DNA from 2 places in the Cryobacterium sp. 10C3 genome. Region 2 is predicted to be linked to the other one. Evidence: riboswitches for the same ligand, from Rfam matches in the RefSeq annotation. Region 2 holds a riboswitch; the other holds the start of a gene.
The links. Region 2 has a riboswitch for cyclic di-GMP ahead of RGU41_RS03490 (GGDEF domain-containing protein). Riboswitches for the same ligand answer to the same signal wherever they lie in the genome.
Positions count from the first base shown of each region.

Region 1: linked by a shared signal. The riboswitch ahead of RGU41_RS18895 (putative bifunctional diguanylate cyclase/phosphodiesterase) and the one ahead of RGU41_RS03490 (GGDEF domain-containing protein) in region 2 are both predicted to bind cyclic di-GMP.

Region 1 covers NZ_JAVIWF010000002.1:3,753,217-3,758,859, reverse strand. Annotated here, with positions in the region: partial or broken gene RGU41_RS18900 (HelD family protein) at 1-2,147, opposite strand, end outside; cyclic di-GMP riboswitch class I at 2,282-2,355, shown strand; gene RGU41_RS18895 (putative bifunctional diguanylate cyclase/phosphodiesterase) at 2,444-4,720, shown strand; gene RGU41_RS18890 (ATP-binding cassette domain-containing protein) at 4,838-5,470, opposite strand; gene RGU41_RS18885 (substrate-binding domain-containing protein) at 5,469-5,643, shown strand, end outside.
Region 2 covers NZ_JAVIWF010000002.1:601,521-607,163, forward strand. Annotated here, with positions in the region: gene RGU41_RS03470 (Abi family protein) at 1-241, shown strand, start outside; gene RGU41_RS03475 (hypothetical protein) at 431-625, opposite strand; gene RGU41_RS03480 (glutaredoxin family protein) at 622-897, opposite strand; partial or broken gene RGU41_RS03485 (ATP-binding protein) at 1,322-1,831, opposite strand; cyclic di-GMP riboswitch class I at 2,077-2,151, shown strand; gene RGU41_RS03490 (GGDEF domain-containing protein) at 2,275-3,759, shown strand; gene RGU41_RS03495 (hypothetical protein) at 3,810-4,448, opposite strand; gene RGU41_RS03500 (hypothetical protein) at 4,753-4,938, opposite strand; gene RGU41_RS03505 (glutaredoxin family protein) at 4,965-5,189, opposite strand; gene RGU41_RS03510 (hypothetical protein) at 5,283-5,643, opposite strand, start outside.

The DNA of each region.
Region 1 (5,643 bases), 3.2 Mb from region 2:
TGCCTGCGGGATCCACGACGATCACGGCGTCGAACTCGAGGCCCTTCGCGTCGCGAGGCCCGAGGAGTGCGATCTCCCTGCCGAGCCCGAGGGCGCCGAGACCGACCCGGTCCCCGAACTCCGCCGAGAGCTCCGCCCCGACGGCCTCAAGCGCCGCATCGGCAGCGATCACGGCGAGGGTACCGCCCGCACGCAGCGCGCGCTCGCGGTGAACCGCTGCCGCGACATCCGCTTCGACGGTTATCGGCCACTCACTCGCGCGAACCGCCCGCGAGGGCGTCACCGGCAGCCCGTGCGCGATCGCCATCTCCTCGGCCGCGGTCGCGATCTGGCGGGGTGTGCGATAGTTCACGGTCAGTTCCTCGAGGCGCCAGCGCCCGGCCTCGAGGGAGGCGTCGAGGATGGGCGCGAGCGCCTCCTTCCAGCTGCCGGATGCTGAGGCGGATGCGGCCTGCGCGATATCGCCGACGACCGTGAACGACCGGCGCGGCCCCCGGCGCAGCAGCAGCCGCCACTGCATCGGCGAGAGTTCCTGCGCCTCGTCGACGACGACGTGGCCGTATGTCCAGGTGCGGTCGACGGCCGCACGCTCGGCGGTCGTGGCCCGGTCGCCGAGCTCAGCGAAGTTGTCTGCCAGGGCGCGCGCGTTGACGAGACCCTTCACGTCCATGTTCGCGATTGCGAGTTCGGCATTCTCGATGTCGCGTTTGCGCTGTTCCTTCTGCTCGCGCTTCTGGGCGGCGTCGACGACGTTGTACTCGCCGAGGTGCTCGGCCGCCTCATCGAGCAGCGGGATATCGGCGATCGTGAACTCGGCGTCCCTGGCCCGGTGCAGGAGCGCCCTCTGCTCCGCACTCCAGCCCGGGGTGAGCTCGGCGAGCCATTGCGGGCGTGCGTAGAGATCCTGCACGAGCTTCTCGGGGGTGAGCGGCAGCCACGCGGTGTTGAGCGCGACGCGCACGCCATGTGCCGAGCCGCAGGTCTTCGCGCAGCATCGGCAGGTCGGACTCGTCCATCGAGGCGCCGCCCTGCTGCAGCTGGCGCAGCCAGTCGCGCGCGAGCGCGCCGATCGCGGTCTTCACGAAGGTGACCCTCGCGAGGTTGTGCGGCTTGCCGCCCTCGCGCGCCTTGGCGATCGCGTTCGCCACGAGCTGCGGGGCCAGGGTGATTTTGTCGCCGTTGACCTCGAGCTGACGGGGCCCCACCGGGATCCGCTGCCGGGAGCGCACCGCATGGGCGATGAGCGCGGCCATGAAAGCCTGGCCCTTGAGCGCCGCGACGGCGGGGACGTCCTCGCGGGTCGCCTCGACGCCCGGGTACAGCTGCCCCACGCTTGAGAGAACCACCCCGGTCTCGCCGAGCGACGGCAGCACCGCCTCGATGTACTGCAGGAACGAGCGGGACGGCCCCACGATGAGCACCCCGTTGTGCTTCAGGCGATCGCGATGCGTGTAGAGCAGGTACGCCGCACGGTGCAGCGCGACGGCGGTCTTCCCCGTGCCCGGCCCGCCCTGGACGACGAGCACTCCGGCGAGGTCAGAGCGGATGATCCGGTCCTGTTCCGCCTGGATGGTCGCGACGATGTCGGGCATGTGCCCGGTGCGCTGGGCGGTCAGCGCGGAGAGCAACGCTCCCTCCCCCTGATGTTCGGAGGATTCTCCGCCGAGGCGTTCGGCGTCGAGGATCTCGTCCTCGATCCGGATGATGGTCCGCCCCCTGGACTGCAGGTGACGCCTGGCCCTGGCTCCCAGCGGGGTCGCGGCCGTCGCCTGATAGAACGCACTCGCCTGCGGCACCCGCCAGTCGAGCAGCATCGGCTGCAAGTCTTCGTCGCGCAGCCCGACCCTGCCGATGTAGCGGAACACGGAGTCGCCGCTCGCGTCGTCCGCGGCCAGTTCGAGCCGGCCGAACGCCAGCCGGTCGTCGATCTCCCGCAACTGCACGATCCGGTCCTCGTAGAGGCGCGCAAAGGTGTCCCGCTCGGAGCGGGTCTGATGATTTCCGCCGACGTCGAGCAACCGCACCGCCGTCAGCTGGTCCTCGGCCTCCCGCTGCAGCGCGTCCAGACGCGCGTACAGCGTTGCCACGTAGTTCTGTTCCCGTTCAAGCTCCAGGTCGACCACCGAAACACCCCTCAAATCCGACATTCGAGTTTACCCGACACGGATGGGTGCTCCTTTCCGGTCGAGAGTGACCGCAACACCGGTCGCTCTCGACCGGAATGGCCCTCGGGCAGGGGGCGGCTAGGCTTGGCCTGTGTGAGGAAGCACCCATTTCTGCGGTCTCATACAGGCACACCCGTCGAAAGGCGGGGTCGCAAAGGCACGGGACCCTTGGGTTCGCCGGCCTACACACTGACGGGACTCGGCCTCACATGACCGGCACACAGCATCCACAAGCCCATTTCTCCAGGCTCTGGAATCCATTTCGCCGCCCGGAAGGAATGACGGAGGGCACCCGGTGGCTCTTCACCTGGCTCGCGATCGCCACGCTCCTGCTCACGATCCCCGCGATCCTGGCCTCCGACACTGAAGGAGCGCTCCTCATCGCCCTCACGACCGGGGCCGTCCTGATCGCCTCCTGGTCTTACGGGTTCGTCACGGGACGGGTTCCGCTCATTCTCGACCTGATCGATTCCGTCGCCTTCGTCGCACTCGCCCTCGCGCTGCCGGATCCCGCTGCCGCACTCGGTGTCGTCTTCGGCGCCGTCTGGCTGCGCGGACTCTACGGTTCCACGACCAGGTCCCTCGTTCGCTGCACCCTCTATTCGCTTGGACTCGTCACCACGGTCCTACTGTGGGCCCCGGTGCATGGGCCGACCGCCGTGATCTTACCCGCGACCACCCTGGGCACGATTCCGACCGTCTTCCTCACTTTCGTGATCGTGCGCCAACTGAGCATCGTTCTGCGGTCCATGGAACAGTCAATGCGCCGCGACCGCGAACTCGCGGCGACCGGATCCCTGCTGCTCGGCGTCGTCGACGAGGCGGACATCTGGGTCATCGGCTGGGCCGCGGCCCAGGAGATCTGCGTCGCGACCCCCGGACTGCGTGTCGTCCGGGTCGTACGCGACGGTCCCGCACTCCGGGTAGTTGGCTCGTCGGGCGAATTCGCCGTCCTGCCCACGGAACTCCCGGCCGAGGTCGTCGCCACATCCAGCGGCGGCTCCACGACGGGCTCGACCATCGCGGACCCGAGCGCACTGGATTCCGCCGTCGGCGCTCCCCTGGCCTGGGCCTGCCTCGCCTCGAACGCGCAGGCGAATGCCTGGATCTTCGTTGGCGCCCCCGGGAAGATCCCGGCGGAGGCCCTCGTTTCGGTCCGGGCGCTCTCCAACCAGGTCTCGCTGGCCCTCCGCAACAGTACGGTCCAGGGGGAGCTCACGGTCCAGGTCAGTTCGGACCCGCTTACCGGTCTCAACAACCGTGCGTCGTTCATGACCAAGCTCACCGCGATCCTGGGCACGGTCGACGATGCCAGCGGCGTCCACATCTTCTTCCTCGATCTCGACGATTTCAAGGACGTCAACGACCTTCTCGGACACCGGGCCGGAAACGAACTCCTCATCGAGGTCGCCGAGCGGATGCGGTCAAACACCGGGAGCAATGCCATCTGCGCCAGGCTCGGTGGCGACGAGTTCGCCATCATCCTGGCCGGCAAGAGTGATTCCGATGCCCTCTGCATCGCCACAGACCTGGGCAGGTCGATCGCCGAACCGGTGACCCTCGAGCGGAACACCGCGCAAGTCGGCGTCAGCATCGGCATCGCCACAGCAGCAGCAGGGATCGACATCGAGGATCTGGTGCACCAGGCGGACGTGGCGATGTACGCGGCGAAGGCCAACGGCAAGAACCGCGTCCAGGTCTTCGAGCCTGGCCTCCTCCGCGTGGACAATCCCAGGGTCACCTTCGAATGGCAGCTCGCGGCCGCGGCGGCCGCCGACGAGCTCGTCGTGCACTACCAGCCCATCCTCGATCTCCCCGGGCTGCAGTGCACCGCCGTCGAGGCCCTCGTCCGCTGGCAACACCCGGAACGCGGCCTGCTCTTCCCCGGTGACTTCATCGATGTCGCCGAGCGGACCGGAGCGATTATCGGTATCGGCGCTTTCGTGATGCGACGCGCCTGCCTCGACGCCGCGGCATGGCGGACGGCCAATCCTGGAGCGACGGTGGCCGTGCACGTGAACGTTTCGGCCCACGAGCTCGACCGCGAGGGGTTCGTCGACTCGATCATCGGCTGCCTGGCCGACACCGGGACCCTCGCGAAGGATCTCATCATCGAACTCACCGAGACCGTCGTACTGGATTCCCCCGCCGCGATCGGTCGCCTCCGCGCGATCGGAGCGCTCGGCGTCGGGATCGCAATCGACGACTTCGGCACGGGCTATGCCTCCCTGACGTCATTGCGCGCGCTCCCCGTCGACATCGTGAAGATCGACATGAGTTTCGTCGCCGGCGCGGTGTCCAATCCCTTCGACCGCTCCGTCATCGAGGCGATCGTGCGGCTGTGCGCCCAGCTCGGCGTCGCGACGGTCGCAGAGGGCGTCGAGCGGCTTGACCAGCAACGTCTCCTCGAGGCCCTCGGCACGGGTGGGGTGCAGGGCTACCGCTATTCGCGTCCCCTGTCGGCCGCCGACCTGACCGCCTGGCTGGAGGCCAATCGCGCCGAAGCGGGCGGGGCGGAAACGGATGTCGGGGGTTTGCTCCGCACGAGCGTCTGAGACCAGCGCGCACGGTCTCAGGACACGAAGACGGCCCCCGGGCGGAGCACTGCGAGTGTCTGCAGTGCGCCGCCAGGGGGCTGCTTCGTTTGCTTCCCGGAGCGTCCGACCGGCGGGTCAGTCGCCCTCGACCCTGACCGTCTGGATGGTTCCGGTGAGCACACCGATCAGGCGATCCCCGTCGAATTCCGAGGTGGGGGCATCCATGACGATCTTGCCGAGCCGCAGCACGACGACCCGGTCGGTGACCTCGAGCACATGAGGTAGGGTGTGCGAGATGAAGATCACGCCGAGCCCCTTCGCCTTCGCGGCCTTGATCACATGCAGCACCTCGCCGGCCTGCCGTGCACCGAGGTGGTTGGTCGGCTCGTCGAGGATGATCACGCGGCGCGCCCACGCCACGGCGCGGCCGATCGCCACGGCCTGGCGCTGACCGCCGGAAAGCTGGGACACCGGGCGGTCGGATGCCGGAACGGCGATCCCGACGCGCTCGAGGTCCTCGTGGGCGTCATGCTCCATCTCCTTGCGGGCCAGGAAGCCCATCTTGCCGAAGATTCCCTTGACGGTCTTCTCCCGGCCGAGGAACACGTTCTGCGACACCGTGAGGTGAGGGGCGAGCCCCGAGTCCTGGTGGAGGGTTTCGACGCCGGCCTCGAGCGCCTCCCGGGGCGAACCCCAGGTCCGCTCGACGCCGTCGAGGTAGATCTTGCCGCCGTTGGGCTGGTGAGCCCCCGAGAGGGACGCGGGCATCCCTCCCGAAGACCAGGTCTGGCATTTCAGCGAAGACGTCCCCGAGTCATCGGAGGCCGCGGTCGCAGAGATGCTCGACCTGGCCTCCCCACCCACGGTCATCTTCACCTCCAACAACGACATGGCGCTGTCCGTGCTCAAGGTCGCGGGTTCGCGGGGGCTCGCGATCGGAC
Region 2 (5,643 bases):
CAGTCACGACCAGGTGCCACTTCTTGGTCATCTCAAGGACGGGGATTCCGCGAAAGCTGTGTTCGGCGTGTACAACGCTCTCGCGGTGATGGCCTATCTGCTCAGATCGATCGAACCGTACAGTGGCTGGCCCGCCAGGGTCGTGGAGCTCCTCAACTCTTTTCCCGAATCTGGCTGTGTGACGATCGAATCGATGGGCGTCCCGGATGGCTGGCCGACGCTTGAGCTCTGGCGCGCCTGATAGGCGGCACGCCCGGCATTGAATCGATGCACGTGAGCTTGCCAAAGGCAACCGGAGCGCTTCATCTCGGTTGAAGTTATCAGGGGAGTCCTGATCGTCGGAGATGTGGTTACCGGGACTCTGCGCTGAGCCGGTTCAAAGGGGCGTCCCGGCGTGTGTATCGCGGCGAAGGGGCCTCCTCATCGTGTCTCAACGATGAGGTTCGTCGATGCTGAAAGCTGAAACGGATTCGCGGTCGAATCGGATTAGGTGGGCGTCGATGGCGAAGATTTTGAGCTTGTCGGTTGTGGTGCGTAGCTTGTTGAGCGCGTCGCTGTCGATGTTTAGTGCTGCGCATATTTCGGCCGGTGTCATCAGGGGTGAGATAGGTGCGGGCTTGATCACGCGTTCTCCTCCGTCGGCATCGGCGTGAGTGCCGCAGTGTGGGCTGTGGCGATGGCGGAGATTTTGTCGGGTCTGAACCCTGTCCAGTGTTCGGTGCCAACGGTCACGACGGGTGCGTTTCGGTAGCCGAGTTGTGTGACCACGGCGGCGGCGACCTGGTCGTGGGTGAGGTCGATGGTCTCGTAGTCCAGGCCGACGTTGTTGAGTGCTCGTTTGGTCGGGGTGCAGTGGATGCAGTTCGGCAGTGTGTATACCGTGAGTGGTTCTGGCATCGGTGGGTCCTCTTTCTCTTATCTCCCATTGTCTTTTGGCGAAGACCTTGAGACAGCGCCAGGGGTGAATGTGCAAGGGGCCGTGGAATACCGTAGCGCAGCGAGGATATGCCGCGAAAGCCCTTGCGCAGAGGGGAATGGTGCGTACGCTCAGATCGTAAAAGGCAACGGAGTTGTCGCAAAGAAGCCTCGTCGACCAGCGGTCGACGAGGCTTCTTTGATCAGTTCAGAGCCGAAGGCTACCTCTCAGTCTTGGGCGTGGATGCGGCGGCCGTGGTGCGTGGTCTGCGGGTCCGCGGCGTGTTCTTGAGTATTTGCGGGTCTGGGGGCCAGCGAATATTGCCTTCGGGGGCCATCGATATTGCCGCTGGGTGCCACCCAGTCGCGCAGCCGGGGGCCACTGGCGCCCCCGACCGCGCGAGCCTCAGGCCGTGGCGTGACCGGCGGTGTGTTCTCGCATGTTGTGGCCGCCGGTCTCGACCCAGATGGTGTTGTGCACGATGCGGTCCATGATCGCGTCCGCGTGAACCCCGGAGCCAAGGCGCTGGTGCCAGTCCTTTTGGGCGTATTAAGTGCAGAACACTGTTGATGCCTGATCGTAGCGGCGCTCGAGGAGTTCCAACAGCATGCTCCTGGTGCTCTCGTCGGGCTCGTCGAGGAGCCATTCATCGATCACCAGGAGCGTGAATGCGGCGTACTTGTTCAAGAACTTCGTCGTGCCGGAGGGTTTATCGCGGGCCAGCTGCCAGGCCTCTTCGAGCTCCGGCATTCGAATGTAGTGTGCTCGCACCCGGTGCCGGCACGCGGCTTTCGCCAACGCGCAGCCTAGATATGATTTCCCCGACCCGGTGAATCCCTGGAACACAACGTTCTGTTGCCGGTCGATGAAAGGGCCGGGGCAGTCTGCTCTTCTTCTGCCTCCCGGCCGCGTCATATGTCCACGTGGTGGCGGCGGTGTCGGGGGCGGTGCTGTTGAGTTGGTTGTAGGCGTTGTAGCTGTCGTCGATGGGTGCCGCGCGGAACTTGGGGTGGGTGAGGCTTGGGTATGGTGAACTTCGCTCCAAGCGAAAACGAATCTTCAGAGATCAGGAGTCAACCAAACCGGGGGCCGTTCCAGCCGACAGAATGCTACGGTCAGGTCAGGATCACTTGATCATTGACGAGACGGCGTTTCTGCGTCAGTCGCACGGGCACATCCGGTGCAAGCCGGTGTCGCAAAGGCACGGGACCCCTTGGGTTAGCCGGCCTATCAACAGACAGGACCGACGCTCAATGGGCGTTTTGCGAAAATCAGTAGACCGGGTGAACGTCCGTGGCCTCTTGAGGCCGTCTGACGGGACTGTCCAAAGCACACGGTGGTACTTTGCCGCCCTGGCGATGGCGTCTCTGATCGTGTCCGTGCCTGCTGCGTTTTTCGAAGCGACCGGCGGCGTGATAGTGCTGATGCTTTTGGGGTCAACGGTAACGTTGCTGTCATCGTGCGTTCACGTCCTCCTGAGTCGGCAGGTACCACTGTGGCTGGACGTATTGGACACGGTTGCGATTGTTGTTCTCGGGCTCGCCAGTCCGTCCACGACGACGGTGATCGCCTACGTGCTCACCGCGATCTGGTTTCGAGCCTTCTACGGATCGATCTGGCGTTCTCTGCTGCGATGTGTCCTCGGGATGGCAGCGCTCTCTGCGACAGTGCCGTTGTGGTCGTTGATTCCGACCCACTCGGTGCCACCGACAACGACGGGCTTATACGAGTCGTTCCCGCTGATATTCATCGCCGTTTTCATCGCCCGCCAAATGGGCGGTGGCCTGCTGGCGCGAGAGCAGGCCACTCGGCGCGATACCGTGTTGGCCGCCACCGGCTCGCAATTGTTGGGCCTCACTGACGAGACCTTGATCAGGGCTCTCGCTTGGGCGGCTTGTGCTGAGATTTGTGATGCCACTCCAGGTTTGCGCCTGCTCAAACTGGTGCGCGATGGCGCCGAGTTGAGGGTTCAAGGAGTTGCCGGCAGCTTCCTTAGTGTTCCGGGAGCGTTTCCTGGGACCGTCGTCTCGTCCACAACGGATCCAGGGGATGCGCGGGTCCTTCAGCCGGGACCGCTGGATGACGCCGTCGGCGTCGACCTCGCCTGGTCGTGCGTTAGTTTGCGGGGATTGCACGAAAACGCCTGGATGCTGGTAGGTGCGCCGAAGAAGATCCCCTCAGATGCGTTGTTGTCTGTGCGTGATTTGGTCAACCAGGTGGCTCTGGCCCTCCGCAATAGTGACGTGCATCAACAACTCACGTTACAAGCCCAATATGATTCGTTGACTGGGCTGGACAACCGGGCTTCCTTCACCGCGAAGCTGGCCTCAAGCCTCGCGGACCAGGCGCATCTGGACGGTCTGCACGTTTTGTTCCTCGACTTAGACGACTTTAAGGATGTCAACGATGTCCTGGGTCATCGTGCCGGAGATGCGGTACTTCTCGAGGTCGCAGCGCGGCTGCGCGGGTGCACTCGCCCCGGCGATGTCTGCGCGCGACTGGGCGGCGATGAATTCGCCATCTTGTTGCGCGGTACCACGGCCAGCGCTGCTAAGGACGTCGCTCAACGCATGATTGACTCGCTGACACCACCCGTGCGCGTTGGCGAACGCTTTGCGCAGGTCGGTGCCAGCGTCGGGATCGCGACGCTCACACCCGGGATTGATATCGATGAGCTTGTACATCAAGCCGATATCGCGATGTATGCAGCCAAAGCCAACGGCAAAGGTCAAGTACAGGGCTATCACGTGGGGCTCATACACACCGGTGCGACCCGGCTAACAACCGAATGGGCCCTCGCAGTCACAGCTATTCCCACGCGCCCACTCCGTGGAGCGCGTTGATCATTTTTGTGTCTCTGAGGCTCTCCTCACGCTCGACGAAGGTCAAAAACCTATCCTGACAGCGGTGCCTTGCTGAGGTCTAGCATCCCGCCAGCGTGCCGGAAGAAGCGAGTCCCGACCGGCGCCGACACGCAGGCCCGCTCGCCCGCTCGCCCGCTCGCCCGCTCGCCCGCTTCCTCGCTCGAGATGCCCTGGCCAACGAGGCCCCCAGAAATCCTGGCGGTGCTCCCGGTGCCACCCCGGCGGCCGGCCTGGCGACCGCATCGGTTCTCGCCCGAGTTGCGTGGCCATCCAACCCTTCGGACGTCCCATAATCCACCTCCATGATCGAGGTGTTGCTTCCACCGGTTGAATCCACTCTTCTTGTTGTATCCGCTGTAGAGAAGAACAATCTTGCAGCCGTGAAATGTGCAGAACACTCGGAGAAGTACCTGGCGGTCGATGCCAGACATATCCATCGGCGGCGCTAGGCCGGCTTCAGTAAAAATCGCCTGCAACGATTTGCGCACGCGAAACTCGTACAGTCCATCGCCGAGTGATTTCCCCCACTCGCCTGCGCAAATGTCGATTCCATAGACCTCGAGTACGTGCTCGATTGCCGCGATGAGGACCGCCTGCTCGTACGGAGGGAGCGAGTCCACGAAGCGGTCAAGGGTATCGCCCTCATATTCAACAGTCCAGGCGGCCAATATCGTCCTCTCTTATGGTGCGCCGTGAGCTTATCGAGTCCGGGAGCGCCCATAGGCCCGTACGATCCCTTCAAAGAGCCACGATGGTGGCATCAGCGGCCCCGGTGTCGAGGGATAGTGGCGTGTGCCCGGGCAATTGGTCAACAGCTTGTTGGACAGCGGGGCGCTGGCTCTCCCCGGCCCGCGCGATTGCTTGCATGCCGGTCCAGTTCGTCCTCAGGTATGGATCGGAACACGTGGGATCCCGCTCACCGATTTCTTCGCCACCGGAAACGCGGGTGCCGGTGCGTGCGCCGAGTCGAACTTATTGTCGAGTCCCGGGTGTGTGTCTCGGCGAAGGTGCCCCGTCGGCGAGGCTGAAAGTCAGGACGGACTGGCGGTCATCGCGGAGGAGGTGTTCGTCGATGGCGAAGGTTTTGAGCCTGTCGGTGGTGCGCAGCTTGTCGAGGGTGTCGATGCGCAGTGCTGCGCATACTTCGGCTGGAGTCATGAGAGGTGAGATGGGCAGCGGCTTCCTCACTCTTTCTCTTCCTTCAGTATCGGCGTGAGCGTGGCGGCTTGTGCTGCGGCGATGGCGTTGATCTTGTCTGGCCTGAACCCCGCCCAGTGTTCGGTGCCAACGATGACGACGGGTGCGGATCGGTAGCCGAGTTGTGTGACCAGGTCGGCGGCGGCTTGGTCGTGGGTGAGGTCGACGGTCTCGTACTGCAGGCCGACGTTGTCAGAGCGTGAGGAAGCCACAACCGCGAGTGGCCGGCGTCGATGGGACCGCGTTGCCGTCCGTCGGCTTGGAAGGGTGTTTGCCAATCATCCAATCCTTAGGTGAGCCACCGATCAGGGGGTCTGGTTTTCCAGGGACTTGACCTTGTCGAGGAGGGCACCTATGGCGGCGTCCTGTGAGGCGAGGTGCAATTGTATTTGTTTCGCTTCTTCGAGGATCGCGCCCGCATCTTCATAGGTGGCGGCGGCTCGTGCGTCGGAGGCTGCAGCCTGGATGTTCTGGCCCACAATGATGATCGGGAGGAGCACCAATTGGAGGAACGTCTGGGCGACCCAGGCGATGATAACGATGGAGTCGTGGCTTTGAATGGCGGCCGGCAGGCTGACAAGGCTGATGGCGGCGAATGCGTAGGCCGCCCACATTGTTCCGACGCTCTTCGTGATGCCCAAGCCGATTTTTTGATTGATGCCGTTC